Regions from separate parts of the Halomonas sp. DP1Y21-3 genome, predicted to be linked through region 1. Evidence: predicted binding sites of a transcription regulator. Region 1 holds the regulator's gene; each other region holds the start of a gene.

Region 1 (7,152 bases):
CTGGGTTATCCGCGCTGCCCGGGCAACATCATGGTCTCCAACCCCCAGTGGGTCGGCACCCTTGCGCAGTGGCGCGCGCGCATTCGTCGCTGGGTCAGCGAACCCGACGGAGAAAGCCTGATGCGTCTGGCGGTGCTTGCCGACGCCTCGGGGGTGGCCGGTGACTTTGCCCTGGTGGACCGACTCCACGACGTGCTGATCGAAGAAACACGGGGCAATGAACTGTTGCTGACCCATCTGGCGAGGGGGGTGTTGCGGTTCTCGACGCCCTTGACCCTGTTTGGAACGCTGAAGAAGCCCGAGCACGGCGTCGACATCAAGAAGGGTGGCATCTTTCCGATCGTCCATGGTGTTCGCACCATGGCACTGGAGTGCGGGCTGCGCGAGACCTCGACCCACGACCGGCTGGCGGCGCTGGCGTCACTCGGCCGCATCGAGCGGGTGGTGGCGGAGGATCTCGGCGAGGCGTTGTCGCTGTTCTGTGAGCTGCGGCTTCGGGCGCAGCTGGCCTACCGGCGCGACGATGCCCGGGCCACGGACGCCCCGGACAGGGTGGTGGTGCAGTCGCTCAATTCGCTGGAGCGGGACCTGCTGCGCGAGGCGCTGCATCTGGTCAAGGAGTTCAAGGCCAGCCTGTCCCACCGCTATCACCTGGAGTATGCATGAGTGTCGAGGCAGCCCCCCAGGGCAAGCTGCCTTGGCGTCAATGGTTTCGCTTGGGAGAGTACCCGATGCTGAGAGCGATCAGGCGTGTGGCCGACAGGCGTCGGCAGGCCGATGGCGATTTCGCCTGGCTGTTCAATCCCTATACCGGCGATGAGCTGGTGTCCCTGGACTGCGAAACCACCGGTCTGGATACCCGTCATGCGGAGCTGGTGTCCATCGCTGCGGTGCGCATCCGTGACGATCGCGTCTTGACCAGCGAGTCGCTGGACCTGCGGCTCGCGCGTCCTGCCAGCCTGAGTGGAGACTCCATCTGCATCCATCGCCTGCGAGGGGTCGACCTGGAAGGCGGCCTCGAGGTGCGCGAGGCCTTGACGACGCTGCTGGAATTTATCGGCAATCGCCCATTGGTCGGCTGGTGTATCGACTTCGACCTGGCCATGCTGGATCGCTACCTGAAGGCGGAGTTTGGCTTCTCGCTGCCCAACGCCACCATCGACGTGGCCCAGCAGTACCGCAAGCGGCTGCGCCGAAGTCACCCGGAAATCGAGGTGCAGCCGACCTTTGAACAATTGGCAGAGCGACTTGGAGTCCCGATCATGGGACGCCATACGGCCCTGGGCGACGCCGTCACCACGGCGCTGATGCATCTGCGCCTGGAGAGCGGGGCACTCACGGCGCCATCGCGCTGACCCGGTGCCGTCATCCGCGCTGACCCGTTGCCGTCATCCGCGCTGACCCGTTGCCGTCATCCGCGCTGACCCGGTGCCGCCCGCACCGGCAACCATTCACCTGCAAGGAGATCCTGTCATGAGTCTGCACGCCATGTTGACCCTTCTCGAGCCCACGCTGCTGGCGCTGGGCCTGGTCTCGGTGCTGGTGGCCTACCTCCAGTACTATCGCCGTACCCGGGACCTGTGGGGCATGGTCAAGTTCTGGGAGAAGCGCCTGACCCTGACCGTGCGCGAGTTTGGCTGGCAACGTGCCGGCATCCTGCTGCTGTTGCTGGGCGTGGTGGTGCGCTATCTGCTGGCGCTGAACGTCGTCTAGGGCTTGTCTGAAAAGTGCCTGCGCTCGGTAATACGGCGTTAAAAATCGTCTGGTGCGCCAGCCCGGTCAAAATGCTCATTTACACCCCGTAAACTGCGCTTTCTCACCGATTTTTGCCTTGTCTAACCTTCGCTCGTCGACTTTTCGGACAGCGCCTAGGGCCTGGCTGACAGGCACTTGCGTTCTTCGACTTGCCAGGCCAGGCCAGACCAGGCCACGACGCGCAAGGGCGCCACTACGGCGGTGTCGTCCTTGGCGGTTTCCGATGTGCCGCCGACGAAAAGCCCCTGCCGTATTGTCCTCGCCGGGGTAAGCGGTCGCTGACCTCTTCGCCACTAAAGCGTCCGGATGGTAGACTGGCGCCTCTTTCATTTTCAGCCGTGATGTCCCGCTCCCATGTCGCCACAGTCCGCCTCCGCCACCCTGTTCGATCCCCGTACCCCCGAGGATGACCATCTCTCGATCGATGCCGGCGTCAGCCCGGCCGACCCTGCTGCGGGTGGCGATCAGACGGAAGCCCAAGTTCAGGCCAAGGCACGGCGTGAATTCAACAAGCTGCAGAAGCGCCTGCGCCGCCAGGCCGGCAACGCCATCATCGACTACGGCATGATCCAGGAAGACGACAAGATCATGGTGTGTCTGTCTGGTGGCAAGGACAGCTACACCATGCTCGAGATCCTGCGCAGCCTTCAGCGCAACGCGCCGGTCAACTTCTCGCTGGTGGCGGTGAATCTGGATCAGAAGCAGCCGGGCTTTCCGGAGCATGTGCTGCCGAACTATCTGGACAGCATCGGCGTGGACTACCACATCCTCGAGCGCGACACCTATTCGGTGGTGAAGGAGAAGACGCCGGAGGGCAAGACCACCTGCGCGCTCTGCTCACGCCTGCGGCGCGGCTCGCTCTATGGTTTCGCCGAGGAGATCGGGGCGACCAAGATCGCTCTGGGCCACCACCGCGAGGACATTCTCGAGACGCTGTTTCTGAACATGTTCTTCGGTGGCAGCCTCAAGGCGATGCCGCCCAAGCTGCTCTCCGACGACGGCAAGAACATTGTCATCCGTCCGCTGGCGTACTGCCGCGAGGCCGATATCCAGGCCTACAGCGAGGCGATGGAGTTCCCGATCATCCCGTGCAACCTGTGTGGTTCCCAGCCCAACCTGCAGCGCCAGGTGGTCAAGGAGATGCTGGCCGAGTGGGAGGTCAAGCATCCCGGGCGCCTCGAGAGCATGTTCAAGGCGGTGACCAATGTGGCGCCGTCGCAGCTGGCGGATCGGCAACTGTTCGACTTCGAGGGGCTGGAGGCCGTACAGGCCGAACGCCAGGCCCGGCGCATCGACGTGGTGGATGCCGGCTGATCTCGCCAACAGCGAATGTGCATGACGCCATGACAGCAAAAGAGGCCGCATCTCCGGATGCGGCCTCTTTCTTGTCACACGCCATCTATTACGCTTTGCTTTCCAGATCATGGATACAGGGCCCTGCCGGCCAGGCCCGACACACTGCTGCCAGGCCCGCTCAGGTAACTTCGGTGTCGGCCAGGGTCGACAGCGCGGTCAGATCGAGGATATTGACCTCACGTCCCGATACCGCCACCAGATCCTGCTGCTGGAAACGCCCGAGGATACGGCTGACCGTTTCCACCGCCAGCCCCAGGTGATTGCCGATGTCGGCGCGGGACATGGACAGGCGGAAGCTGAACGGTGAATAGCCGCGGCGGCGGAAGCGGTCCGACAGGCCGAGGAAGAAGCAGGCCAGGCGCTGATCGGCGGTCTTGCGTGACAGCAGCTGCATCATCCGGCGGTCCTCTCGCAGCTCCTTGCTCAGGGTGCGAAACAGCTGGGCACGCAGCTCCGGTAGGGTCTGGGTCAGCGCATCGAGGCGGTCGAAGGGAATCTCGCACACCGTGGTGGTCTCCAGCGCCACCACGCTGCCGGGATAGCGGCCGTCGTCGATGCCATCCAGCCCAACCAGTTCACTGGGCAGGAAGAAGTTGGTCAACTGAGCTTCGCCGCTGCCTTCGGTGGTGATCTGCTTGAGACTCCCCGATCGGACCGCGAAGACGCTGGTGAAGCGATCTCCCTGCTCGACCAATCGTGTGCCTTTCTTGATCGGCGGGTGACGACGGATGATGGAATCGAAGCGCTCGAGGTCGGCGGTCTCCAGCGACAGCGGAAGGCACAAGGAACTCAGGCTGCAGGACTCACAGCGAGTCTCATGCAGCATGGGACGCCGCCGATCTTGGGCCGTAGGACTCATTCGCAGCTCCTGTGGATCTGGGATCGATATTGACTGGGCCATGGGGAGAACAGACGTCGCCCGTACAGCACGTTGATGGCACTATTCTACACCCTCAGATCAGCTAAAAGTGGTGCCTACCTCTTTAGGATTAATAACTTAGAGGTAGGATGCGTCATTGATGCAGCCCAGTCCAAAGTTGCCAGACGGCAAAGGCGATGATCATGCCAGCGGCGACAAGGCGTGTTGCCCGATGCGCCAGCAGGGCCTGCATTTGTCTGGCGGCGAGGCCCGTCACCACCAGCGCCGGAAGCGTGCCAAGACCGAAGCTCGCCATCAGCAGTGCGCCCTCGAGGGGCTCGGCCCGTGCCAGGCTCCAGGCCAGCATCGAGTACACCAGGCCACAGGGCAGCCAGCCCCAGATGGCGCCCAGCGCCACCGCCTGGGGCAGACGCACCACCGGCAACAGGCGTCTGCCGGCGGGTTCCAGGTACCTCCAGAGGTGACGTCCCAGTGCCTCGACGTGACGCAGGCCTTTCCATAGATCGGCAATGTAAAGCGCCATCAGGATCAACATCAGGCTGGCGACGATCTGCATCAGGCCACGCAGGGTCGGCGAAAGGCCGATCACCGAACCCAGGGCGGCAACCAGAGCGCCCGCCACACAGTAGCTGGTGATACGACCTACATTGTAGCCGAGCACAAGTGTGCTCACCCGCCAAGGTTGACGCATGCTGGGTGGGATGGCAAAGGTCAGGGCGCTCATGATACCGCCGCACATGCCAATACAGTGTGCACCGCCGAGCAGGCCAAACACGAAGGCCGCCATCATGGGAGGCAGTTCCAGGCCGGTAGGGTTCACTCAGGCCCTCTGGACGATGGACCACGATCGGATGTCTGCGCAGGCGTTTCGGAAGAGGAAGCGCCGTCATCGGCACCGCGAGTGTCGTCCTCATCCTCGAACAGGATGCGATAGGCGGGGCCTTCGAGGTCCTCGAACTGGTCGTTGCGCACCGCCCAGAAGAAGGCCCAGACCGCCAGGCCCAGCAGGATCAACGACAAGGGTATCAACAGGTAAAGGATGCTCATGGGCCGGGGCTTGCGGTGACGGGTGAAGGCGTCGCGGTCGGCCTGGTGCGTCCGCGCCGCAGACGCAGGGCATTGCCGATGACCAGCAACGAGCTGAGTGACATGCCGATGGCGGCAAGCCAAGGGGGCACGAAGCCCAGCGCCGCTGCGGGCAGCGCCACGACATTGTAGAGCACCGACCAGGACAGATTCTGGCGAATGATGCGACGGGTCTGGCGGGCCACCTCGATGGCTTCGACGATACCCGTGAGCGGTTCGCCCAGCAATACCAGATCGGCGCGGGTGCGGGTGAGGTCGCTGGCCCCGGCCATGGCGATGGCGAGGTCGGCGCCGGCCAGTACCGGCACGTCATTGATGCCATCACCGACCATGGCCACCTTTTCGCCCTGTGCCTGTCGCGCCTTCAAGTGCCCGAGCTTGTCCTCGGGGGAGGCCTCGCCACGCCACTGATCGACGCCCAGTGTGCGGGCAAGCTGGCCAACGTTGACGGCGCGGTCGCCCGACAGGATCTCGATGGCAAGCCCTCGCTGGGCGAGGGCGGCGAGGGTCTCGGCGGCGTCGTCACGGGGCTGATCGTCGAGCTTGAACCAGGCCTGGGGCTTGCCTTCGCTGGCCAGCAGCAACCAAAGCCCTGCGCCAGGGAGCTCAGGAACGGGTCGGCCCAGGCAGGCAAAATGCGGCTGGCCCAGTCGCCAGCGCCGGCCGTCGATCACGCCTTCCACGCCCTGACCCGGGTGATTGCGCAGTTCGCTGGCCTGGCAGGTGGCGTCGCGCCAGGCAGCGAAGGCGCGGGCGATGGGGTGCTCCGAGCCGGTCTCCAGTGCCGCCGCCAGTGCCAGATGCCGGCGCTTGGCGGCAGCGTCCATCTCGCCATTGTTGGCGCTTCCTTCGTCGTCGCTCAGCGGCCGGTGTTCGGCGAGTTGCATACGCCCCCGGGTCAGGGTGCCGGTCTTGTCGAAGACGACGCGATCGAGGCCGGCCAGGGTCTCCAGCGCATCGGCTCGGGTCACCAGTACCCCGGCACGTCTCAGCCGGCCGTGGGCCACGGTCAGGGCGGTGGGGGTCGCCAGCGCCAGGGCGCAGGGGCAGGTCACCACCAGTACCGACAGGGTGATCCACAGGCTGCGGCTAGGGTCGATCAGGCTCCAGACCAGCGCCACCAGGGCGGTGATGACCAGCAGGTTCAACACGAAGCGATGGGCCACCTGCTCGGCCAGGCGGGCGATACGTGGACGATGGGCGAAGGCACGGTCGGTGAGATCGAGAATGCCGGCGGCGCGGGTATCGTCGCCGACGCGGGTGACCATCACTTCGATCGGGCTGTCCATGCACAGGGTACCTGCGTGCACGGTATCTCCCTGGCGACGCAGGCAGGGCAGCGATTCGCCGGTCAGCAGCGACTCGTCGATCTGGGCCAGGCCCGAGGTAAGGGTGCCATCTGCAGGAATCTGGGCGCCGGGGCTGACCCGAACCCGGTCACCAGGGGCCAGCTGACTGGCGGGGATGACGCGTTCATCGCCCTGCTCGTCGAGGCGCACCGCGGCACTCGGCAGCGCGCTGGCCAGGGCATTGCCGCTGCGGCCGTAGTGGGTACGGGCGCGAGACTCCAGGTAGCGTCCGAACAGCAGGAAGAAGGTGAACATGCTGACCGAGTCGAAGTAGCGGTCACCGGAGTCGCTTACGACCGACCAGGTGCTGGCGACGAAGGCACCACCGATGGCCAGCGCCACCGGCACATCCATGCCCAGCACGCGGGTTCGCAGATCGCGCAGGGCGCCGACGAAGAAGGGTTGGGCCGAGTACAGTACCACCGGAGTGGTCAGCGCCAGCGATAGCCAGGCAAACAGACGCTCGAACTCGGTGCTGAGATCACCGCCGTCGACGTAGTGCGGGATGGAAAACATCAGCACCTGCATCATGCCGACGGCCGCCACGATCAGGCGTCTTATCATCTGGCGCGACTGTTGCTTGAGCCGCTGCTGAGCCTGGTCCGGCTCGTAGGGCTGGGAGGGATAGCCGATGGCAGCCATCTCGGCCAGCAGGCGCGACAGCGACAGGCGTTCGGGATCCCAGCGCACCTGAAGGCGATGCTGGGAAAGATTGACAGCGCAGCT
Region 2 (7,152 bases), on a different contig from region 1:
TCTCGCCACTCGGTGGCGCCACTCCTGCCAGCGGATAGTGCTCTCCCAGCTCCTGCCACTTGTACTCGCCAAGTGCGTGATAGGGCAGCAGCTCGACACGCTCGACGTTGTCCATCGTCTCGACGAACTCCCCCAACAGGTGCATGGATGCCTCGCTGTCGGTAAAGCCAGGCACGATCACCTGACGAATCCAGGTGGGCTTGCCGATCGCCGCCAGATGACGGGCAAAGGCCAGGGGACGGCGTCGGGGGATACCGGTGAGCTCGCGGTGCACGCCCTCGTCGAGATGCTTGAGATCCAGCAACACCAGGTCGGTGGCGGCAAGCAACTGGTCGAGGACCTCATCGTAGTGGCAGACGTAGCCATTGGTGTCGAGGCAGGTGTGCATGCCCTCGGCCTTGGCCGCCTGAAACAGGTCGCGCACAAACGCCGGTTGCAGCAGCGCCTCGCCACCGGTGCAGGTGATGCCGCCCCCCGACGCCCGCATGAACGGCAGATAGCTCCTGGCTTCGGTGAGTATCTCGTCCACCGTCACCTCACGTCCGCCCTGGCGATCCCAGCTGTCGCGGTTGTGGCAGTACTGACAGCGCATCACGCAGCCCTGCAGAAACACCAGAAAGCGAATGCCTGGGCCATCCACGGCACCACAGCTCTCCAGGTGATGGAGACGGCCAGTGATCATCATCAGGACTCCTCACGAAAAGGGGCTCCGGGAGAGACCCGGAGTCCGGAAAGGGACCGCTGTCGCGGCCCCGGGCGAGACGACTGTCGGCTCAGAGCGTTTCGGTGAAGGTCCGGGAGATCACGTCGCGCTGCTGTTCCGCGGTCAAGGAGTTGAAGCGCACCGCGTAGCCGGACACGCGGATGGTCAGCTGAGGATACTTGTCCGGATTGACCACGGCGTCCTCGAGCATCTCGCGGTTGAGCACGTTGACGTTCAAGTGCTGGCCGCCTTCCTGACGCTCGCTGTGGTGGAAGTAACCGTCGAGCAAGCCGGACAGGTTGCTGCGCTGGGCGCCCTCGTCCTTGCCCAGCGCCCTCGGCACGATGGAGAAGGTATACGAGATCCCGTCCTTGGCGTGGGCGTAGGGCAGCTTGCCCACCGACGTCAACGAGGCCACCGCGCCCTTGGTGTCACGCCCGTGCATGGGGTTGGCACCCGGTGCGAAGGGCTCGCCGGCGCGACGACCGTCCGGCGTGGTGCCGGTCTTCTTGCCGTAGACCACGTTGGAGGTGATGGTCAGCACCGACTGGGTCGGCTCGGCGCCACGGTAGGTATTGAGCTTGCGGATCTTGTTCATGAAGGTCTCGACCAGCTCGCAGGCGATATCGTCGACGCGCGGATCATTGTTGCCGAAGCAGGGGTAGTCGCCCTCGATCTCGAAGTCCACCGCCACGCCGTCAGGATCACGCACCGGGCGTACCTTGGCGTACTTGATCGCCGACAGCGAGTCCGCCGCCACCGACAGCCCGGCGATGCCGCAGGCCATGGTGCGCTTGACGTCGAGGTCGTGCAGCGCCATCAGCGCCGCCTCGTAGCTGTACTTGTCGTGCATGTAGTGGATGGCATTGAGGGCGGTCACGTACTGGCGGGCCAGCCAGTCCATCAGGCCATCCATGCGTGCCCACACCTCGTCGAAGTCGAGCACCTCGGAGGCGATCGGCTCACTCCTGGGGCCGACCTGGATCTTCAGCTTCTCGTCGACGCCGCCGTTGATCGTGTAAAGCAGCGTCTTGGCCAGGTTGGCTCGGGCACCGAAGAACTGCATCTGCTTGCCGATCACCATGGGAGACACGCAGCAGGCGATGGCGTAGTCGTCGGAGGCGAAGTCCACGCGCATCAGGTCATCGTTCTCGTACTGGATCGACGAGGTATCGATGGACACCTTGGCGCAGTAGCGCTTGAAGCCGTCGGGCAACTGTTCGGACCACAGCACCGTGAGGTTGGGCTCCGGGCTCGGGCCCATGGTGTAGAGGCTGTTGAGGAAACGGAAGCTGGTACGGGTGACCAGGGTGCGTCCGTCCAGTGCCATCCCGCCCAGGCATTCGGTGGCCCAGATCGGGTCGCCGGAGAACAGCTCGTCATACTCAGGGGTGCGCAGGAAGCGCACCATGCGAAGCTTCATGATGAAGTGATCGACCAGCTCCTGGGCGCGGGCTTCGTCGATCACGTCTTGGCGCAGGTCACGCTCCAGGTAGATATCGAGGAAGCTGGAAGTACGTCCCAGTGACATGGCGGCGCCGTTTTGCGACTTCACTGCCGCCAGGTAGCCAAAGTAGGTCCACTGGATGGCCTCCTGGGCGGTGGCAGCCGGGACCGAGACGTCGAAGCCGTACTTGGCGGCCATTTCCTTGAGCTGGCCGAGTGCACGATGCTGCTCGGCGACTTCCTCGCGCAGCTGGATCACCGCCTCCAGGTCCTCGCCCTGTTCGAAGCGCTGCTGCAGCGAGGCAAACTGCGCCTGCTTGTCACGCATCAGGAAGTCGACGCCGTAAAGGGCGACCCGGCGGTAGTCACCGATGATGCGTCCACGACCATAGGCGTCCGGCAGTCCGGTCAGCACCCCTGACTTGCGACACTTGAGGATGTCCGGGGTGTAGACATCGAACACCCCCTGATTGTGGGTCTTGCGAAATTCGGTGAAGACCTTCTTGACCTGAGGATCGAGTTCACGACCGTAGGCCTGGCATGAGCCCTCCACCATCTTGATGCCGCCGTTGGGCATGATCGCCCGCTTCAGCGGCGCGTCGGTCTGCAGTCCAACGATGGTCTCGAGACGCTGATCGATATAGCCGGCGTCATGAGCGGTGATGGTCGAGACCAGCGAGGTGTCGAAGTCCAGCGGTGCATGGGTGACGTTTTCCTGCTTGACGCCTTCCATCACAGTGTCCCATAGCTCGCGAGTGCTGGCCGCCGGCTCGCTGACCAGGAAACGCTCGTCACCCTCGTAGGGCGTCACATTGGCCAGCAAGAAGTCTCGTACGTCGACGTCCTTCTTCCACTCGCCCCCGGCAAACCCTTCCCACGCTTGCGCGAATTGCTCTTTCATCGACTTGCACCTCAACAGAGTAAATGACAACGCTAGTCCTGCATGCTGAGCGACGGCCATCCCTCGGAGATGGCAGCCGACCCGCCTGTTCGGTGGCAGCAGCGGTCGCCGCATCGGAGGCGGCGGGTGTGCTGCACGCTTCTCGATCGGCGAAAAAACACCTGCCCTCGAGAGCACAATTCGACCTTAGCAGTAGTCCCGTCGCCCCTACTTGACCCGCATCATGGCGCCACGGGACGGCGATACAGCACGAGCGAAGCGGCCAAGAAACCTGTACCAGGCCAATTTCGCGCGGCGAGGACGGCCGCCTGCGCTATGCTGACAAGGGCATACGTAGGCCTGAGCCCTGTCCCACCGCCGGGTGCCCGTGATGAACAGCTTTCCCACGCTTCTGGAGTACGGTCTGCCAGGCTTCGCCGTGGTGCTGCTGATCCTCGGCTACCACCTGCTCAACAAGACCCACACCCTGTTGCTCAATGAGCGCTCTGGCGAGACCAGTGAGGGCACCGAGTTGCGCATTCGCTATCTGCAGGAGATCTCCAAGAACGCCAGGCTGTTCATGGCGCTGAGTCTGCTGTTCTTCGTCGGCGGGCTGGCCATGGCAATGATGAAACCCTCGAGCCAGGTCAATCTTTCCATCGCCCCGCCGGAAGGCGTACTGCCGGTCATCCGTCTGCAGGAGCGGGACATGCCGCTGGATGGCCGGGGCACGGTCGTGCTGAAGGTCCAGGACGACAATGTGCTGCGCATCTTGAACAACGATCTGCACGGCCGGCTGATCGCCATCGAGCAGGAGCGCGACGCCTTGAAGAGCCAACTGGCCGACGTCATCGCTGCAGCGGAGCGAGATTCTCCGCAGGTAGGCTTCTAATGAAGAACAGGCAGGGCGCCTTGGCGTCGCGCGCGATGGCGACAGACCTGGCCGGGCCAGCGAAGGGAAAACGACGGCGCCACCCCACGTCTACGATAAACGCCCTGCTGATCGTGCTGCTGAGCGTCGGGGTGGCGTGGCCGGTGATTGCCCAGCAGGCCCCGCTGTCCAGGGCCAAGGCGCTGTTGCAGCAGGGTGACAACCAGGCCGCCCTGCGCGAACTACGGCCTCTGCTCGAAAGTCCTGATCCGCTGGCCCGGATGGAAGGCTTGAACGCCCAGGGCTGGATTCTGTATCGGGAAGGCCGCCACGCTGACGCCTCAGCGCTGTTCGAGCAGGCGCTCAGGGCGAGTCAAGGTCATGACGGCTTGCGTGAGGTGCGCCTGAAGGCTCTCAACAACGCTGGCATCAACGCCTTTTCCGCCGGAGAGCTCGACAAGGCTCGAAGCTACTTCGAGGCCGCACTGGCCCTCGGCAGCGACGTGGCCCCGCGCTACCTGACCATCATCACCCGCCAGGCCCCCATGCAGTCGGCCCAGCAGCAGGTCAGCGCAGGACGTGAAAAGCGCATCGAGCGCGACTTCGAGGGGGCGGTGGCCGACTACACCCGGGCGCTTGCGATCGACCCGAACAACAACGACGCGCTCTCCTACCGCGGCTACGCCTACTACCGCTTGGGCCAGTACGACAGGGCCCGGGCGGATATCGAGGCGGCCCTGGCGAGTTCTCCCCAGCGGCTGGACGCACTGATCAACCTGCTCAAGGTGAGCTGCGCCAGCGGCGATGACATCGATGCGGTGCTCAAGCGCCGAGGTCACGCCATCCAGCGTCAGCGTGAGGCCATGCTCGACGACAGGGAGCTTCAGCGCCAGTGCCCCGACCTCTTCGCCAGCCTGAAACACTGAACAACCGCCATCGGCGCGGCAAGGACGTCGCCTTGCAGTTGCCTGAACGCAGCGACGCCACCCGAAGGTGGCGTCGTGGTTGGGGCGCTTGAGCTCTTGACGTAGGCAGCCAGCTTGTCAGGCACTCAGCAGGGCGTTGAGACGCTTGACGTAGGCGGCCGGATCGTCGAGATGACCACCCTCTGCGATGATCGCCTGATCGAGCAGGATCCGCGCCAGATCACCGAAGCCGTCACCGTCGGCCCCTTCCAGGCGAGCGACCAGGGCGTGGTCCGGGTTGAGCTCGAGGATCGGCTTGACCTCGGGCAGGCTCTGGCCCGCAGCCTCCATGATACGGCGCATCTGGAAGCCCATCTCGTGCTCGGGTAGCACCACGCAGGCAGGTGAATCGGTCAGGCGGTGGGTGATCTTGACCTCCTGGACCTCCTCGCCGAGCGCTTCCTTGACCCGCTTGACCAGATCCTCCTTGGACTTGGCGGTCTCCTCCTGGGCCTTCTTCTCGTCCTCGTCCTCGACGTCCCCCAGGTCCAGATCGCCCTTGGCAACATCGGCAAACTTCTTGCCATCGAACTCGGTGAGATGGCTCATCAGCCACTCATCGATGCGATCGTGGAGCAGCAGCACCTCGATGCCCTTCTTGCGGAAGATTTCCAGGTGGGGGCTGTTCTTGGTGGCGTTGAAGCCATCGGCGACGATGTAGTAGATCTTGTCCTGACCTTCCTTCATCCGCTCCACGTAGTCGGCCAGGGACTGATCCTGGGTGGCGCTGTCGGTGTGGGTGGAAGAGAAACGCAGCAGGCCGCTGATCTTGTCGCGGTTGGCGTAGTCCTCCGCCGGACCTTCCTTGAGCACCGAACCGAAGGTGTTCCAGAACGTCTGGTAGGCTTCCTTGTCCTTGGCCAGCTTCTTGAGCATGTCCAGGGCACGCTTGGTCAGCGCGGACTTGATCTTCTCTACCTTCGGGTCCTGTTGCAGCAGCTCACGGGATACGTTCAGCGACAGATCGCGGGTGTCCAGCACCCCCTTGATAAAGCGCAGGTACAGCGGCAGGAACTGCTCGGCGTCGTCCATGATGAACACGCGCTGGACGTACAGCTTGACCCCACGGGCACCGTCACGCTCGTACAGGTCGAAGGGTGCGCGGCCCGGCACGTACAGCAGGCTGGTGTACTCCAGGTTGCCCTCGACCTTGTTGTGGCTCCAGGTCAAGGGGTCGGAGAAGTCGTGGGCCACGTGCTTGTAGAAGGCCTTGTACTCGTCCTCGGAGACCTCGCTCTTGGGCCGCACCCACAGCGCGGTCGCCTCGTTGACGGTCTCCCAGGTGGTGACCTCGCTACCGTCGACCTCGCTGCCATCGTCGTCGGTGGCCTTTTCGGTACGCGGCATCTTCACCGGTACTTCGATATGGTCGGAGTACTTGCGCACCAGGCTCTGCAGGCGATAGTCGTCGGCAAACTCCCTGGCGTCCTCCTTGAGGTGGAGGATGATCTCGGTGCCGTGCTTCTCGCGCTCGATCTCGGCGACCACGAACTCGCCCTCGCCTTTCGAGCGCCACTCGACGCCGGCATCAGCGGCGTCACCGGCCTTGCGGGTACGCACGGTAATCTCGTCGGCGACAATAAAGCCAGAATAGAAGCCGACCCCGAACTGGCCGATCAGCCGGGCGTCCTTCTGCTGTTCGCCGGAAAGCTGCTTGAGAAACTCGGCGGTGCCACTCTTGGCGATGGTGCCCAGGTTGGCGATCACGTCCTCGCGGTTCATGCCGATACCGTTGTCACGAAGGGTGACGGTGCCGGCCTCGCTGTCGTGCTCGATCTCGACGCGCAGCTCGCTGTCGCCCTCGTAGAGCGCATCATTGTCCAGCGCCTGATAACGCAGCTTGTCGCAGGCGTCGGCGGCGTTGGAGATCAGCTCCCGAAGAAAGATCTCGCGGTTGGAGTACAGCGAGTGGATCATCAGGTTGAGAAGCTGCTTGACCTCGGTCTGAAAGCCCAGGGTTTCTTCGTGGGTAGCGGTGGTCATGGTAGATCGAACCCCTTTCGACATGGCGATTTCCGGGCCAGCGATGGCTCGCTGGCGGTCCAGAGTGCACGGCTCGCGCCGCACGTCATTCAAGATGACAATCGATATGGGGTCCGTGCTGCGCTTTTCAAGGCTGGCGCCACCAAGTCAAGGCTGGCCAGACCTGGGCCGACGTCCCTGGCCGTGGTCACCCGGCTAAAGGCTGCCCGGGCCGGCTCTCACCTACGCCGGCGCCCCCAGCACGTAGGTCAAGCGAGCCCGGGCAACCGGCGCGTCTTCGTCGTCCTGCCATGCCCATGCCTCG
Region 3 (7,152 bases), on a different contig from region 1:
GTTCCACTTCCCCTCCGGCGGTCAGTAGGCTCCGGCAAGAAGACCACGGGCCCTGCGGGGCCCGTTTTCGTTTACCACAGCGAGCGAGCCGCTGATCCACCACTGACAGGCGACTTATACACCGCTGCCCACAGCCCCTGCACCGCCTGCCCACCGCTTTTCACAAGGTGCCACACAGGGTTATCCACAGAACGACTCACAAGCTCATCGCCACCTTTATCTGCACGCCTGACCCGCAAGTCGGATTCCCACCATCGCCAGGTTGTCCACACCCGGCCCCGGTGCAGCGCGTCATCCCTTCGCTCCATCCCTCACTTCATTGGCGGACACTGATACGCATCAAGCCGGCGGTGTCCGCGTGGGGCTAGCATGGCGCCTCTCTTCGCTCGGAGATCGACATGGAACTGGTCTGTCCCGCGGGTAGCCTGCCCGCTTTGAAGCGCGCCGTGGACGAGGGCGCCAACGCGGTCTACTTCGGCTTTCAGAACGCCACCAACGCCCGCCAGTTCGCCGGGCTGAACTTCACCGACAAGCGCGCCCGGGAAGGTATCGACTACGCCCACGCCCGGGGCTGCCGGGTGTTCTGCGCGATCAATACCTACCCGCAGCAGTCGAGCCTGGCCCAGTGGCGCGCGGCGGTGGACCAGGCGGCTTCGCTTCAGGTCGACGCCCTGATCCTGGCCGATCCGGGCCTTTTGGCCTACGCCGCCGAACGCCACCCGGACATCCCCCGCCACCTGTCGGTGCAAGGCTCCGCCACCAGCCACGAGGCGCTGGCCTTCTACCACCGCGAGTTCGGCATCCGCCGTGCGGTGCTGCCCAGGGTGCTGTCGATCCACCAGGTGCGCGACCTGGCCCGCCACAGCCCGGTGGAGCTCGAGGTGTTCGCCTTCGGCAGCCTGTGCATCATGGCCGAGGGCCGCTGCTATCTGTCGTCCTACCTGACCGGCGAGTCGCCCAACACCCACGGCGTGTGCTCGCCGGCGGCCCACGTGCGCTGGGAAGAGACCGCCAGCGGACGCGAATCGCGCCTGAACGGCGTCTTGATCGATCGCTACCGCGCCGACGAACAGGCCGGCTACCCGACCCTGTGCAAGGGACGCTTCAACGTCGAGGGCGACGTCGGCCACGCCATCGAGGCGCCGACCAGCCTCAGCACCCTGGACCTGCTGCCCCAGCTGGCGGCGCTGGGCATCAAGGCGATCAAGATCGAGGGTCGTCAGCGCAGTCCGGCCTATGTGGCCAGCGTCACCCGCGTGTGGCGCCAGGCACTGGACCATCTGGACCGGGCCGGCGACGACTATCGCCCCCAGGCCGACTGGAGCGCCGCCCTGGCGCCGCTGGCCGAAGGCTCCACCCATACTCTCGGCGCCTACGAGCGCGACTGGAAATGACAGGAGGCGAGATGACCGCTGCTTCACTGGAATTGAGCCTTGGCCCGGTGTCCTTCTACTGGACCCGCGAGCGCTACTTCGCCTTCTATGAACAGGCCTGCCACTGGCCGCTGGCCAGCGTCACCCTAGGCGAGACCGTGTGCTCGCGACGGCGCGACATGAAGCTCGCCGACTGGCTGGAGATCGGCCACCAGCTGGCCGCCGCCGGCAAGCAGGTGATCCTCGGTTCGCAGACCCTGATCGAGTCCAACGCCGACCTGCGCGACCTGACCAGGCTGTGCGACAACGGCGACTTCCTGGTCGAGGCCAACGACATGAGCGCGGTGCACCGGCTGTCCGAGGCGGGCCTGCCCTTCGTCGGCGGCCCGGCGCTCAACCTCTACAATGTGCCGACCCTGGAGATCCTCAAGCGCGCCGGCATGTTCCGCTTCGTCGCCCCGGTGGAGTTGCCCGGCGCCGACCTGGCCCGGCTGCTGTCTGACGCCCGCGAGGCGGGGCTGGCGCTGGACTGCGAGGTGCTGGCCTACGGCCACCTGCCGCTGGCCTGGTCGCCGCGCTGCTTTACCGCGCGTCACCATCAGCACCCCAAGGATCGCTGCCAGTTCGTCTGCCAGGACTATCCGGAAGGGCTGTCGCTGACCACCCAGGACGACAGCCGTCGACTGTTCACCCTGAACGGTATCCAGACCCTGTCCGGGGCCTGTCAGGACCTGCGCCACGAGCTTGCCGAGATGGCCACAATGGGCGTCACCACGGCCCGGCTAAGTCCGCGTTCAGAGGGGATGGATGAGGTGGTGGCGGACTTCGACCTGGCCCGCCAGGGACGCTACCCGGCGCCCTCGCCGCTGGCGCTGGTCGACGCCGAGCTGTGCAACGGCTACTGGCACGGCCAGGCAGGGATGGATCTGGCGCCGGTGCTGGAAGACTGAAAGCCCCTTCCCTCCCACGCCACCTCACTCAGGAGGCCGGTTCGCCGGCCTCCTGCGCTACCCGTCAGCAAGGAGCCTAGGCCTGGCGGGGCAGCCAGCGCTGCAGCTGCCCCAGCACCTCGAGCAGGTAGGGATGCAGCAGTTCCATTTCCTGGCCATCCAGCAAGTTCTTCACCGTCAGCCCCAGTTCGGTGTCACCCTCCAGGCACAGCCGGCGCTGGAAGAACAGGCTGTCCGGGTCCTCCTCACGGCTGGCCAGGCAGGCGAACTCGCGCCAGCCCCCCGCCACCTTCACCTCCCAGGGCGCGTCGGTGACCTGCAGGCGCCCGTGCGTAAGCGTCAGGGTGACCGCCAGCGCCAGATCGTCGATGGACAGACATACACGGCGCCCTTCAAGCACGTCGAACTCACCGTCGGCCAGCGGCTCTGCCAGGGTGCGGTTGAGCCAGGGCTCGAGACTCGTGCGCAACAGCGGCAGGGGCAGCGGGCCGAGACGGCGCATCAGTGACAGATGCAGACGATGGGGCACCCGGGTCAAGGCGCCGGACGTCAACGACGACGACAGCGAAGGAAGGGTGGGCAAGGCAGGAAGGGCAAGAGAAGGCAACGACAGCGAGCCGAGCGGTGACAGCGACATGACGGGTTCCTGGTCAAGCGGCACGACGCCGCCGGGTCATGCTAGCGATCCCGTCGCCCTCGGTTCATGACGCCCATCAAGCCCTCTGGCGTAGCGCTCGTTGAACGCTCTGACACAGCCGAATGCCGGGGTCGAAATGGGAACTCTGCTACACTGCGGACATCATAGGGTTCGGCCCCTTGGCTTCACCCAGGTTCCGCAGAGCATCAAGTTCACAAGCGGAAAAGGAGCAACGATGTCCATCGAAACCAGCTTCGAAGGCTACCTCAAGGCCAAAGAGGGTGGCCACCTGCGTAGCATGAAGATATCGCATCGCGGCGCCGTCTCCGTGGACAGCGCCGAGCTGGTGCGGTCGCGCAAGGTCAAGAGCAACGTCAGAGCCCTTCGCCGCAGCCTCGATCGCAGGGACAGCAAGCCGGAATGAGCGGCATCAAGCTGCTGCCACCTTTCGTCCTGCTGGTGGCCGGCTTTCTGCTATGCCATTCGATCCCTTCCTGGCGACGCTACGTCATTCGTGCCAACGGACAACAGCTGACATTGCGCAGCGCCATCGCCGGCTTTGGGGCCGCCCTCCCGGTCTTCGCTGTGCTCTACCTCCTGCACGCTTTCTCTGCCCCCTCCGCTTCTCCTTACGCCAACCCAGACACCCAAGGCGAGCCCTTCGGCGAGCCCTTCCTTCAGACGTCGCTGGTTACCCTTACCATTGCGATCATCTGCCTGGCGTTTACGAAACTGGTGGCCTGGTACTATGCCTTCTATCTGGGCCAATCCCGTCTGCGCCAGCGCCTGGCCGGGTTTGCGCGTCGCAGCGTCGGGGCTAGTGTCTATCACCGACTGCAACGAGCAGCACAGTGGTGCCACTGGCAGAGCTATCGCTTCACCGTCCACGCCATGCGCAAGCTGATAGAGGGTGACCATGCCGAAACCCTCTACCTTGGCAGCCTGCTTGGCACCGGCAGCGGCCTCTGCATGTTCGTGCTGGATTCTCGCAAGGTGATCATCGGCAACGTGACTGGCATGCCCGAACCCTCGGCGCCCAAGGAGGAAAGCCAGATACGTGTGTTGCCCTACTTCACCGGGCACCTGTGCGAAGCCCATCTCCAGTTGCATATCACCACCGACTACACGCCCTACCTGGACGCCCAGAGTCGGGGCGAGGCCCACCGCGACTACGCCTTTGACATCGTGCTGGCCGCCCACAAGACCAGCTACGTCCGGGAGTTCGACATCCGTTTTTTCCGCAGCCGGTTCATCAACCACCACTGCCCCTGCGGCCACCCCGTCTACAACATCACCCGCTCCGGCCAGGCTCAGCCGCCTGGGGCGTCATAGCGCCTGCTGTCACGACGCTGGCTGAACGACACCCCCCTCCAGACACAACGATGGGCCCCGAAGGGCCCATCGTTGTGACGCTGGCCTATTCGCGCGCCAGCCGTGCTTTCTAGCCACGTATTCTAGTCGTGCTTTCCAACCAAACGTCGACTAGCCACACTTCGACCAGCCGCAGCCGGCGTAGCAGGTGGGGCAGCCGTCCATCATGATCAGCTCGCCGCGACACTCGGGGCAGTTGCCGACCACGGCGGGGCCGGCGCCTTCGGCGGCGGACTCGGCAGGCTTGCCATCCAGCGGCTCGACCGCGCCGCTCGGGGTCTCGTCCTCGACCTCGGCGGGGTACCAGCCGTGGCCGGAGGCCTGGCGTCGGGCGTAACGGCTGACCAGGTCCTCCACCGGCACCTGGTTCCCGTCGATATCGAGAAAGCCGCGACGGTAGAGGATCTGCTGGATCGACCAGGCGATGGCGGCGACCTCGGAGTCGTGGAACATCGGCTTGTTCCAGCGGTTCATGCCGCAGCGCACCAGGCCCTTGTCCCAAGCCACCTTGCGCAGATCCGCCACCGCCTGGGTGACGTAGCCGCCGCGGGCCGCCAGCGACAGGCTGCGCATGGTGGCGGTGATCCACTGGTGCTCACTGGACAGCTGACCGGAGGGGAAGAAGAACTCCACCGGGCGCTCGATGATCACCCGCTGGCCGTTGAGCACGCCTTCCACCGGCATGAAGGACACCAGCAGGTAGACCTTCTTGCGGCCTTCGGCGCCGACGTAGGAGATCTTCTCGGACACCGCCTCCAGCGTTCCCTCGGGGCGCGAGGGGATGCGCATGGTCAGCGGGTTTTCCTCGGGCAGCGGGGCCGGCGCGGGGGCGGCCTCTTCGCTCTTGACGCGGTAGCCCACGATCTTGGAATTGATTTCGACAGCCATCAGCGGGCTCCTCCAGAAAGATGATGCGGGCGTGACACGCTCACGACCCAGGCATGATATTGCGGCTCGCCGACTGGCAGGCAGGCTGGCTTGCCGCTGGACCGATTACCACTTGCCATAGGTCCCCTCCTTCAAGCCGTCGTAGAGGTTGGCGGCGTTGTGTTCCTCACCGTCGTAGATCACCGTCTCGTCGCCCTTGAGTTCGAGGGTCTCGCCGTTCTCCAGCTCGAAGATATAGGTGGTGTTCTTGAGGTCATCCTCGCGCACCAGCACGCCCTGGAAGGCCTCCGGGTTGAAGCGGAAGGTGGTGCAGCCCTTGAGACGGCTCTGGTAGGCGTCCAGGTACAGGTCCTTGAACGCCTCGAAGGCAAAGTCGGTGGGCACGTTGACGGTCTTGGAGATCGCCGAGTCGACCCAGGCCTGGGCCGCGGCCTGCACCGCCACGTGCTGCTTGGGGGTCACCGCGTCGGCGGTGATGAAGTAGTCGGGCAGGTCGCTTTCCACCGCGTCGGCGTGCATGAAGTGGCGGTAAGCGGCAAGCTCGAAGGACACCACCTCGACCTGCTCCTTGGTCTTCTTGCCGGCCTGGATCACGTTGCGGAAGTAGCGATGGGAGAACGACGGCTCGATACCGTTGGAGGCGTTGTTGCCCAGCGACAGGCTGATCGTCCCGGTGGGGGCGATCGACGAGTGGTGGGTGAAGCGCGCACCGTGCTCGGCCAGCTCCGCCACCAGCTGCGGCTCGACCTCTGCGATCTTCTGCATATAGCGGCTGTAGCGCGCGTGCAGGATGCGCCCGGGCACCTTGTCGCCGACCTCATAGCCGTCGCGGCCGAGCTCGGGACGCTCGCGCAGCATCTTCGGCGTCAGCTCGAACTCCTGCTCGAGGATCGGGGCCATGCCCTTCTCGCGGGACAGCTCCAGCGCCTGCTTCCAGCCCTCCACGGCCAGCACTCGGCTGACTTCCTCGGTGAAGCCCAGCGACTCGGCCGAGCCGTAGGGCATCTTGAGCATGGTCATGGTCGAGCCGAGGCCGAGGAAACCCATGCCGTGGCGGCGCTTGGCCTCGATCTCGCGGCGCTGGCCGGACAGCGGCAGGCCGCTGATCTCGACCACGTTGTCGAGCATGCGGGTGAAGATCGCCACCACCTCGCGGTACTTGTCCCAGTCGAAGCGCGGCTTGTCGCCGAACGGATCGATCACGAAGCGGGTCAGGTTGACCGACCCCAGCAGGCAGGCGCCCTCCGGCGGCAGCGGCTGCTCGCCGCAGGGGTTGGTGGCGCGGATCTCTTCGCAGAACCAGTTGTTGTTCATGCGATTGACCTGGTCGATCAGGATGAACCCGGGCTCGGCGTAGTCATAGGTGGAACGCATGATGGTGTCCCACAGCTCGCGGGCCTTGATCACCTCGACCACGCGGCAGGCTACGCGGCCTTCGGCGTCCTGGGTGTAGCCGTCCTCGATCACCGGCCAGTCGCGGTAGATCAGCTCGCTGTCATCGACGTCGCCCTTCTCGCCCTCGTGCAGCGGGAAGGCCAGCGGCCAGTCGGCGTCCTGTTTCACCGCTTCCATGAACTCGTCGGTGATCAGCAGGCTCAGGTTGAACTGGCGCAGGCGACCGGCCTCGCGCTTGGCCTCGATAAAGTCGCGCACGTCGGGATGACCGACGTCGAAGGTGCCCATCTGGGCGCCACGACGGCCGCCGGCGGAGGCCACCGTAAAGCACATCTTGTCGTAGATATCCATGAACGCCAGGGGGCCGTTGGTGCCGGCACCGGCGCCGAACACGAAGGCGCCCTTGTGGCGCAGGGTGGAGAACTCGTAGCCGATGCCGCAGCCGGCCTTGAGCGTCATGCCCGCATCCACCACGCTGTCGAGGATGTCGTGCATGGAGTCGCGAATGGTCCGCGATACCGTGCAGTTGATCAGGCTG
Region 4 (7,152 bases), on a different contig from region 1:
GCCGCTGGCGATACGCCATAGCGTGGCGACGGTGGGACTCGACTCGCCACGCTCGATCTGGCCGAGCATGGCCTTGCTGACGCCGGTTTCGCGAGCGGCACGCTCGAGACTCCAGCCCTGAGCCTGGCGCAGTCCCTTCAGGGTGGTGGCGATATGGTCGGCAATATCCTGCATGGCGGCCTCCAGAAAGGTCGGCCCAGTATACGCAAGGTTTACGCCGCTGGCCCGCCGTCGCTTGCGGTCAGCACACCACACCTTACGCGCCACGACTCCTGCCTCTTGTTCCTCTTCTCTTGTTCCTCGTCTCTCGTCTCTTCTCTCTTCTCTCACTTCAGCATGCTTGTGCGTTATAACGTCCACTGCTAGCCTTGGACGTTATAACGCACAAGCACCAATGTACCCGCTCCGCGGTTTCCCTGGCTTTTTCTGGACCGTCTCATGAAAGCTTCGCCAAGTTCACTGGCCGCCAAGGCTGGCCAGACGCATCGCCCGAAGATGCTCGACGACCTTCATCCCTCCACGCTGGCCGCCGGGTTCGCCGCGGTCTTGATCGGCTACGCCAGTTCCGCCGCGATCATCTTCCAGGCGGCCCAGGCCGCCGCTATCGATCAGGCCCAGATCGGCTCCTGGATGTGGGCCCTGGGCATCGGCATGGGTGTGACATCGCTGGGGCTGTCCTGGCGCTATCGCATGCCGCTGCTGACCGCCTGGTCGACGCCCGGGGCGGCGTTGCTGGTGACCCAGTTGCCCGGCGTGCCCTTCGACCAGGCCGTCGGTGCCTTCCTGCTGTCATCGCTGCTGATGCTCGCCGTCGCCGCCAGCGGCCTGGTCGAGCGCATTATGGCGGTGGTGCCGGCGTCGATCGCCTCGGCCATGCTGGCCGGCATCCTGTTGCCCTTCGTGCTGGAAGTCTTCACCACCGTGCAGACGGACCCCTGGCTGCCGCTGGCTCTGCTGGGTGTATGGATGCTGTGCCGCCGCCTGGCGCCACGCCTGGCCATCGTCACGGTCCTGGCCGCGGGGGTGGCGCTGTGCCTGGGCCGCGGCGACTTGAGTCTGGCGGGTGTTGCCGTGAGTCTGACCCGTCCCGCCTGGGTGACCCCGGCCTTCGATCCTGTGGTGTGCCTGGGTATCGGCATACCGCTGTTCGCGGTCACCCTGACCACCCAGAACCTGCCGGGGTTCGCCATGGTCAGAAGCGCGGGCTTTACGCCGCCGGTGGCGGCAAGCCTGGGGGCCACCGGCCTGGCGTCGCTGCTGATGGCACCCTTCGGTGGCCACGGCGTCAACATGGCGGCGATCAGCGCGGCCCCCTGCCTTGGCGAAGAGGCCCACCGCGAGCCTGGGCGACGCTACACCGCCGGCATTGCGGCGGGAATGGGCTATCTGCTGCTGGGCGCCCTGGGGGCGACGGTGGCGTCGTTGTTCGACGCCCTGCCCAGCGCCATGATCGCGGTGGTGGCGGGACTTGCGCTGATGGCCACCCTGGGCGGTGCGCTACGTACCGCCTTCAGCGACGGCGACAACCTGGACGCGGTGCTGGTCACCTTCGCCATCACCGCATCGCCATTGACCCTGGCGGGCATCGGCTCGGCCTTCTGGGGCCTGGTGGCGGGGCTGATCGTGCTGAGACTGCAGCGCAGGCGCTGAGTCGGGGGCGGTAGAGATTGCGGGAAGGATGCTGCGGGGGCGGCCGCTCAGGCGGCGATGGAAGGATCACAAGACAAGGGAAGAACCACAGGAGCAGCCGCCGGGTGCTGCGCGCGCACCCGGCGTGATCGATCTCAGCCGTCCAGCGACACGCTGTCGGGCGAGGCACTGGCTGGCAAGGCACGGGCTGGCAAACCACGGCCAGCGTGGGTCGCCTCGTCACTGGCCATGCGCACCATGGCCAGGGCCTCATCCAGGCTCTCGACCTGCTCGACACGCACCAGCTCGTCGCTCAGCTTGACCTCGGTACCGACACGTTCGCTGACCAGCCGCTCGAGGCTCGCCAGATCGCGTCCCTCGCCCATGGGCAGAGAATCGACGCTGGCGGAGCCCGTACCCGGCAGGTAGATGGTGCCGTTGGAGAAGTCCACCGCGTAGGCGATCACCCCGGGCACGATAAAGAACAGCAGGCCGACGCCGTTGGCCACCGCCACCACCGGGTCGATGCGACCACTGATCTGCCCCTTGCGTTCAGGGTGAAAGACGGTGCCGCAGCCGACGAGCGAGGTCAGGGTGGTGGCAAGCACCAGGCCGGTAAGCAGACGGGGCGGACGCAGCATGAACAACTTCCTCTTGCAGTAATCTGGCATAAATGACGGAAAGCGGTGCCGACAACGACTCGACCGCTGCCCAGCATGATAAAACTCATGCGCATCCTACCACGTTCGCCACCCGTCGCTCCTTGTCGCCACCAACGGTGGCGGTTGCTTTTGCCGGCATGACACCTTCCCCGTACAATGCACGTCACTTTCATGGCCGGATGCGAGTCGCCGAGGATGCCCCTCGACGGCCATCGACGGGACAGCCTGCTGTCCTGCTCGCCTCCAGCGCTTACCAGACTCGATGTGAAGGAACCTGCGGACCCATGCGCGCCACCGAACTTCTGATCAGTACCCTGAAGGAAACTCCTGCCGACGCCGAGGTCATCAGCCACCAGCTGATGCTGCGCGCGGGCATGATTCGCCGCCTCACCTCCGGCCTGTACACCTGGCTGCCGCTGGGCCTTCGCACCCTGCGCAAGGTGGAGCGTATCGTGCGCGAGGAGATGGACCGTGCCGGCGCCCAGGAGCTGCTGATGCCGGCGGTGCAGCCGGCCGAGCTGTGGCAGGAGTCCGGCCGCTGGGAGCAGTACGGTCCGGAACTGCTGCGCCTGAAGGATCGACACCAGCGTGACTACTGCGTCGGCCCGACCCACGAAGAGGTGATCACCGACCTGGTACGCAAGGAGATCGCCAGCTACAAGCAGCTGCCGGCCAACTTCTACCAGATCCAGACCAAGTTCCGTGACGAGATCCGTCCGCGCTTCGGGGTCATGCGCTCGCGTGAGTTCATCATGAAGGACGCCTACTCCTTCCACCTGGACGAGGCCTCGCTCAAGGACACCTACCAGAAGATGTACGACGCCTACGTGCGCATCTTCACTCGCCTGGGTCTCGACTTCCGTCCGGTGATCGCCGACAACGGCTCCATCGGCGGTACCGGCTCCCACGAATTCCACGTACTGGCCGACTCCGGCGAGGACGATATCGTCTTCTCCACCGAGTCCGACTACGCCGCCAACATGGAAAAGGCCGAGGCCCTGCCTGCGCCCCTGGACAGCGATGCCCGCCGCGCCGAGCCCGCCGAGGAGCTGAGGCTGGTCGACACCCCCAATGCCAAGACCATCGCCACCCTGGTCGAGCAGCACGGCCTGCCCATCGAGAAGACCATCAAGACCCTGATGGTGCACGGCCACGAGGGCGGCCTGGTGGCGCTGCTGGTGCGCGGTGATCATGAACTCAACGAGGTCAAGGCCGAGCACCTCGAGGAGGTGGCGACGCCGCTGACCATGGCCAGCGAAGAAGAGATCCGCGCCGCCGTGGGCGCCGGCCCCGGCTCGCTGGGCCCGGTGGGGCTCGAGATGCCGATCGTCATCGATCGCAGCGTGGCGCTGATGAGCGACTTCGGCGCCGGTGCCAACGTCGACGGCAAGCACTACTTCGGCATCAACTGGGAGCGCGACGTGGCCCTGCCCAAGGTCGCCGACCTGCGTAACGTGGTCGAGGGTGACCCGTCACCCGACGGCAAGGGCGTGCTGTCGATCAAGCGCGGCATCGAGGTAGGCCACGTGTTCCAGCTCGGTCGCAAGTACAGCGAGGCGATGAATGCCACCGTGCTGGGCGACGAAGGCAAGGCGGTTCACCCCTGGATGGGCTGCTACGGCATCGGCATCACCCGCGTGGTGGCCTCTGCCATCGAGCAGAACCACGACCAGGGCGGGATCATCTGGCCCGACGCCATCGCCCCCTTCCATATCGCCATCGTGCCGATGAACGCCCACAAGTCCCAGCGCGTGCGCGAGACCAGCGAGCGCCTGCACGACGAACTCAGCGCCGCCGGCTTCGACGTGCTGCTGGATGATCGTGATCTGCGTCCCGGCGTGCGCTTCGCCGATCAGGAACTGATGGGCCTGCCCCATCGACTGGTGGTGGGCGATCGCAGCCTCGACAAGGGTGAGCTCGAGTACAAGGGTCGCCGTGACAGCGAGGCCACCATGGTGCCCGCCGACGAGATCGTCGAGTTCCTCAAGCAGCGCATCGCCCTTTAAGGCCCCGCGTGGCGCGCCGCGGCTTGTCGCGGCGCGCCTGGCAGGCGGATGGAATTCAGGCGAGTTCAGGTGATCTCAGAAGCAATAAACCAAAAAAAACCGACCCCGAAGGGTCGGTTGAAAAAGGGGGATGACTCCCCCTCCCCTGACGCTGGTTGACGGCTATCGCTTGCGACGGTGAGCGTCGCGGATGATAAAAGCGATCCAGCCGGCCATGAAGGCCACAGAGAGAGCGACGGCACCCAGCCCGAAAATGACGGCGTTGTCGACGTACATGGCGCTGTCCTCCTGTCTCTGTGTCGATGAATTCATGGTACCCGGTCGGCCCTTGAATTGTGCTGACCTGCGTCAAGGGTGACCGCGAGACATCGGCCCGCCATGACGACGAAAAAGCCGCCTTCAAAAGGCGGCTTTTTCGTCGTCTGTGGCACCCTTTCAGCGAAAGCGCCTCCAGCTACCGCTGCCGGGACCCTAAAGGACCTTGCGGTCCTCCACCTCGGAGGCCTCGGTACCCGGCGGCAGCGGGTGCCCCTTGGCCAGTTCGGCTCGGGTGGCCTGGCGAATTTCGAGCACCTCAAGGCGATACGACAGGGTCTCCCCGGCCAGGGGGTGGTTGGTGTCCACCACCACGCTGTCCCCCTTGACCTCTACCACGCTGACGATCTGCGGGCCGGCATCGCCGGGGGTCTGGAAGCACATGCCGGGGCGCAGATCGGTGCCGGGAAAGGCCTGGCGCCCCACCTCGCGCACCAGCGACTCGTCGCGCAGGCCGTAGGCCTCGGCCGGGGACAGGGTGACGCTGAGGCGGCTGCCGACCTCGGCGTCGACCAGAGCGCGCTCGAGGCCTTCCATCAAGTTGCCGTGGCCGTGCAGATACTCCAGCGGCTCATCGCGCTTCCAGGAATCGTCCAGGACGTCGCCCTGCTGGTTGCTCAGGACATAGTGCAGACGCACCACACACTGGGGAGAAATTCTCATCTCGGGCTCCTTGGAGTCGACATCAGTCCTGGCGCTTGAGCGCGGCGACGGGCATTTCCAGGCGCTGCTGGCGATGCAGCATGTTGAGCAGCACGATCGCCCGCTCTTCGCCCTTGTGGCTCTCGAACACCGCCTTGAGGTCCTTGAAGGGTCCGTCGGTAATCTCCACCGACTCTCCGGCCCGGAAGTAAAGCTGGCCAGGATCGTCGTCCTTGGCTTCGCCGTGCTGGCGCAGCAGGTCGATCAGCTCATCGCTGACCGGCACCGGCATCGACAGCCCGAAGGTCACGATCTTCAACACTCCGCGGGTCGAGCGAATCGGGCGCCAGTTGCTCTCGACCTGGTCGAGCCGCAGAAACAGATAGTAGGGGAACAGCGGCTCCTCGACCCAGGTCAGCTTGTTGCGGCGCTTCTTCTGCACCTCCAGCACTGGATGAAAGAGCTCGTATCCCTGGTTGGCCAGATGCTCGGCGGCCCGGAACGACTCTCCGCCCTTGCACTGGACCACGTACCAGCGCGGGGTGGCATCGCCCCCCAGGCCCGCCTCGATATTGCTGTGACTCATGTGACTCCTTCCAGACTCAACCACCACCAGCCACCAAGCCGGCAGTATCGCCTGTCATTGACGCGGTTCCCGGTGCGTTGCCGACGACCCTTGATGATCACCGCTGGTATCGCCCCTGCGGCTTTGCAACAATTCGTCGAGCCGCACCGAGATGTTGCGCGCATTTTACCATTCGGAAGGCGGCCTGTGGCCGACCAACTGCAAGGAGGCTATCCATGCCCACCTCGTCCGGCCAGCATCCCTGGGTCGACGCCCTGCGCGTCTACCTGCGACTACCCGTGCTGGCCATGCTGTTTCTGGGCTTTTCTGCGGGCCTTCCCTTTCTGCTGGTGTTCTCCACCCTGACCACCTGGCTGCGTACCAGCGGGGTCGAGGTTGCCGCCATCGGTTTCTTCTCGTGGATTGGACTGCTGTACTCGATAAAGTTCTTCTGGGCACCGGTGGTGGACGCCTTCCGCCTGCCGCTGCTGACCCGCCTGCTGGGCCAGCGGCGCAGCTGGATGCTTGCCGGCCAGGCGCTGATCATGGGCGGCCTGCTGGGCCTTTCGTCGCTGGACCCGGCCTCCCAGCTCGGCGCGGTGGCGCTGTTTGCGCTGATGGTGGCCTTCGGCTCGGCTACCCAGGACATCGCCATCGACGCCTTTCGTATCGAGTCGGCCGAGGACGAGGTCCAGGCAGCGATGGCGTCCACCTACATCATCGGCTATCGCGGCGGCCTGATCATGGCCGGTGCAGGGGCGCTGTATCTGGCGTCGGCCTTCTCCTGGCAGGTGTCCTACCAGTGCATGGCGGCACTGACGGCGGTGGGCATGATCACCGTATTGCTGCGTCCCGAGCCGCCGCGCCAACCGCTGGCCAGTCGCCTGGCCAAGGAGCCCCGGGTGCGCGCCTTCCTGCGCGCCAGCCGCGGCCGGCCCGCATGGGTCCGGCGCACCGGCGCCTGGTTGATCGGCTCCGTGGTCTGCCCCTTTCTCGACTTCTTCGGGCGCTTCGGACTGGGCGCACTGGGACTTTTGCTGTTTATCGGCATCTATCGCATCAGCGACCTGGCGATGGCCTCGATGGCCTATCCGCTCTACGTCGACCTGGGCTTCAGCCTCGACACCATCGCCACCGTGACCAAGGTGTTCGGCGTCATCATGAGTCTTGTCGGCGGGTTGGTCGGCGGGGTGCTGGTGGTGCGCTACGGCATCGGACGCATCCTGGTGCTCGGCGCTACGGCCACCGTGCTGACCAACCTGATGTTCGCCTGGCTGGCGCTCAGTGGCGCCCAGCACTCGCTGCTGGTGCTCACTATCGTCGGCGACAACCT

Evidence for each region. The regulator FNR, encoded in region 1, switches genes on or off when oxygen is low (the NO sensors DNR and NnrR bind a similar motif). The targets are predictions, from matches to a motif close to TTGATNTANATCAA.
Region 2: pflB (formate C-acetyltransferase) is a predicted target of FNR. The motif match lies at 3,262-3,275, and genes of this name have one in related genera.
Region 3: KUV74_RS11405 (SCP2 domain-containing protein) is a predicted target of FNR. The motif match lies at 3,027-3,040, and genes of this name have one in related genera.
Region 4: ccoM (cytochrome c oxidase subunit CcoM) is a predicted target of FNR. The motif match lies at 4,636-4,649, and genes of this name have one in related genera.

Annotation. Positions count from the first base shown of each region.
Region 1 covers NZ_JAHVJM010000001.1:797,954-805,105, reverse strand. The annotation lists gene KUV74_RS03485 (DUF294 nucleotidyltransferase-like domain-containing protein) at 1-666, shown strand, start outside; gene KUV74_RS03480 (3'-5' exonuclease) at 663-1,355, shown strand; gene KUV74_RS03475 (hypothetical protein) at 1,474-1,713, shown strand; gene ttcA (tRNA 2-thiocytidine(32) synthetase TtcA) at 2,110-3,069, shown strand; gene fnr (fumarate/nitrate reduction transcriptional regulator Fnr) at 3,230-3,970, opposite strand; gene KUV74_RS03460 (sulfite exporter TauE/SafE family protein) at 4,125-4,811, opposite strand; gene ccoS (cbb3-type cytochrome oxidase assembly protein CcoS) at 4,808-5,038, opposite strand; gene KUV74_RS03450 (heavy metal translocating P-type ATPase) at 5,035-7,152, opposite strand, start outside.
Region 2 covers NZ_JAHVJM010000002.1:29,193-36,344, forward strand. The annotation lists gene pflA (pyruvate formate lyase 1-activating protein) at 1-685, opposite strand, end outside; gene pflB (formate C-acetyltransferase) at 774-3,050, opposite strand; gene KUV74_RS05515 (hypothetical protein) at 3,421-3,921, shown strand; gene KUV74_RS05520 (tetratricopeptide repeat protein) at 3,921-4,826, shown strand; gene htpG (molecular chaperone HtpG) at 4,944-6,848, opposite strand; gene KUV74_RS20805 (PaaI family thioesterase) at 7,071-7,152, opposite strand, start outside.
Region 3 covers NZ_JAHVJM010000003.1:614,824-621,975, reverse strand. The annotation lists gene KUV74_RS11420 (CoA-acylating methylmalonate-semialdehyde dehydrogenase) at 1-28, shown strand, start outside; gene KUV74_RS11415 (peptidase U32 family protein) at 399-1,394, shown strand; gene KUV74_RS11410 (U32 family peptidase) at 1,406-2,323, shown strand; gene KUV74_RS11405 (SCP2 domain-containing protein) at 2,400-2,960, opposite strand; gene KUV74_RS11400 (hypothetical protein) at 3,196-3,384, shown strand; gene KUV74_RS11395 (hypothetical protein) at 3,381-4,292, shown strand; gene KUV74_RS11390 (ribonucleoside-diphosphate reductase) at 4,443-5,219, opposite strand; gene KUV74_RS11385 (adenosylcobalamin-dependent ribonucleoside-diphosphate reductase) at 5,325-7,152, opposite strand, start outside.
Region 4 covers NZ_JAHVJM010000006.1:291,408-298,559, reverse strand. The annotation lists gene KUV74_RS17915 (helix-turn-helix domain-containing protein) at 1-174, opposite strand, end outside; gene KUV74_RS17910 (benzoate/H(+) symporter BenE family transporter) at 439-1,650, shown strand; gene KUV74_RS17905 (hypothetical protein) at 1,785-2,270, opposite strand; gene KUV74_RS17900 (proline--tRNA ligase) at 2,576-4,297, shown strand; gene ccoM (cytochrome c oxidase subunit CcoM) at 4,460-4,573, opposite strand; gene KUV74_RS17895 (peptidylprolyl isomerase) at 4,769-5,275, opposite strand; gene rfaH (transcription/translation regulatory transformer protein RfaH) at 5,298-5,840, opposite strand; gene KUV74_RS17885 (AmpG family muropeptide MFS transporter) at 6,056-7,152, shown strand, end outside.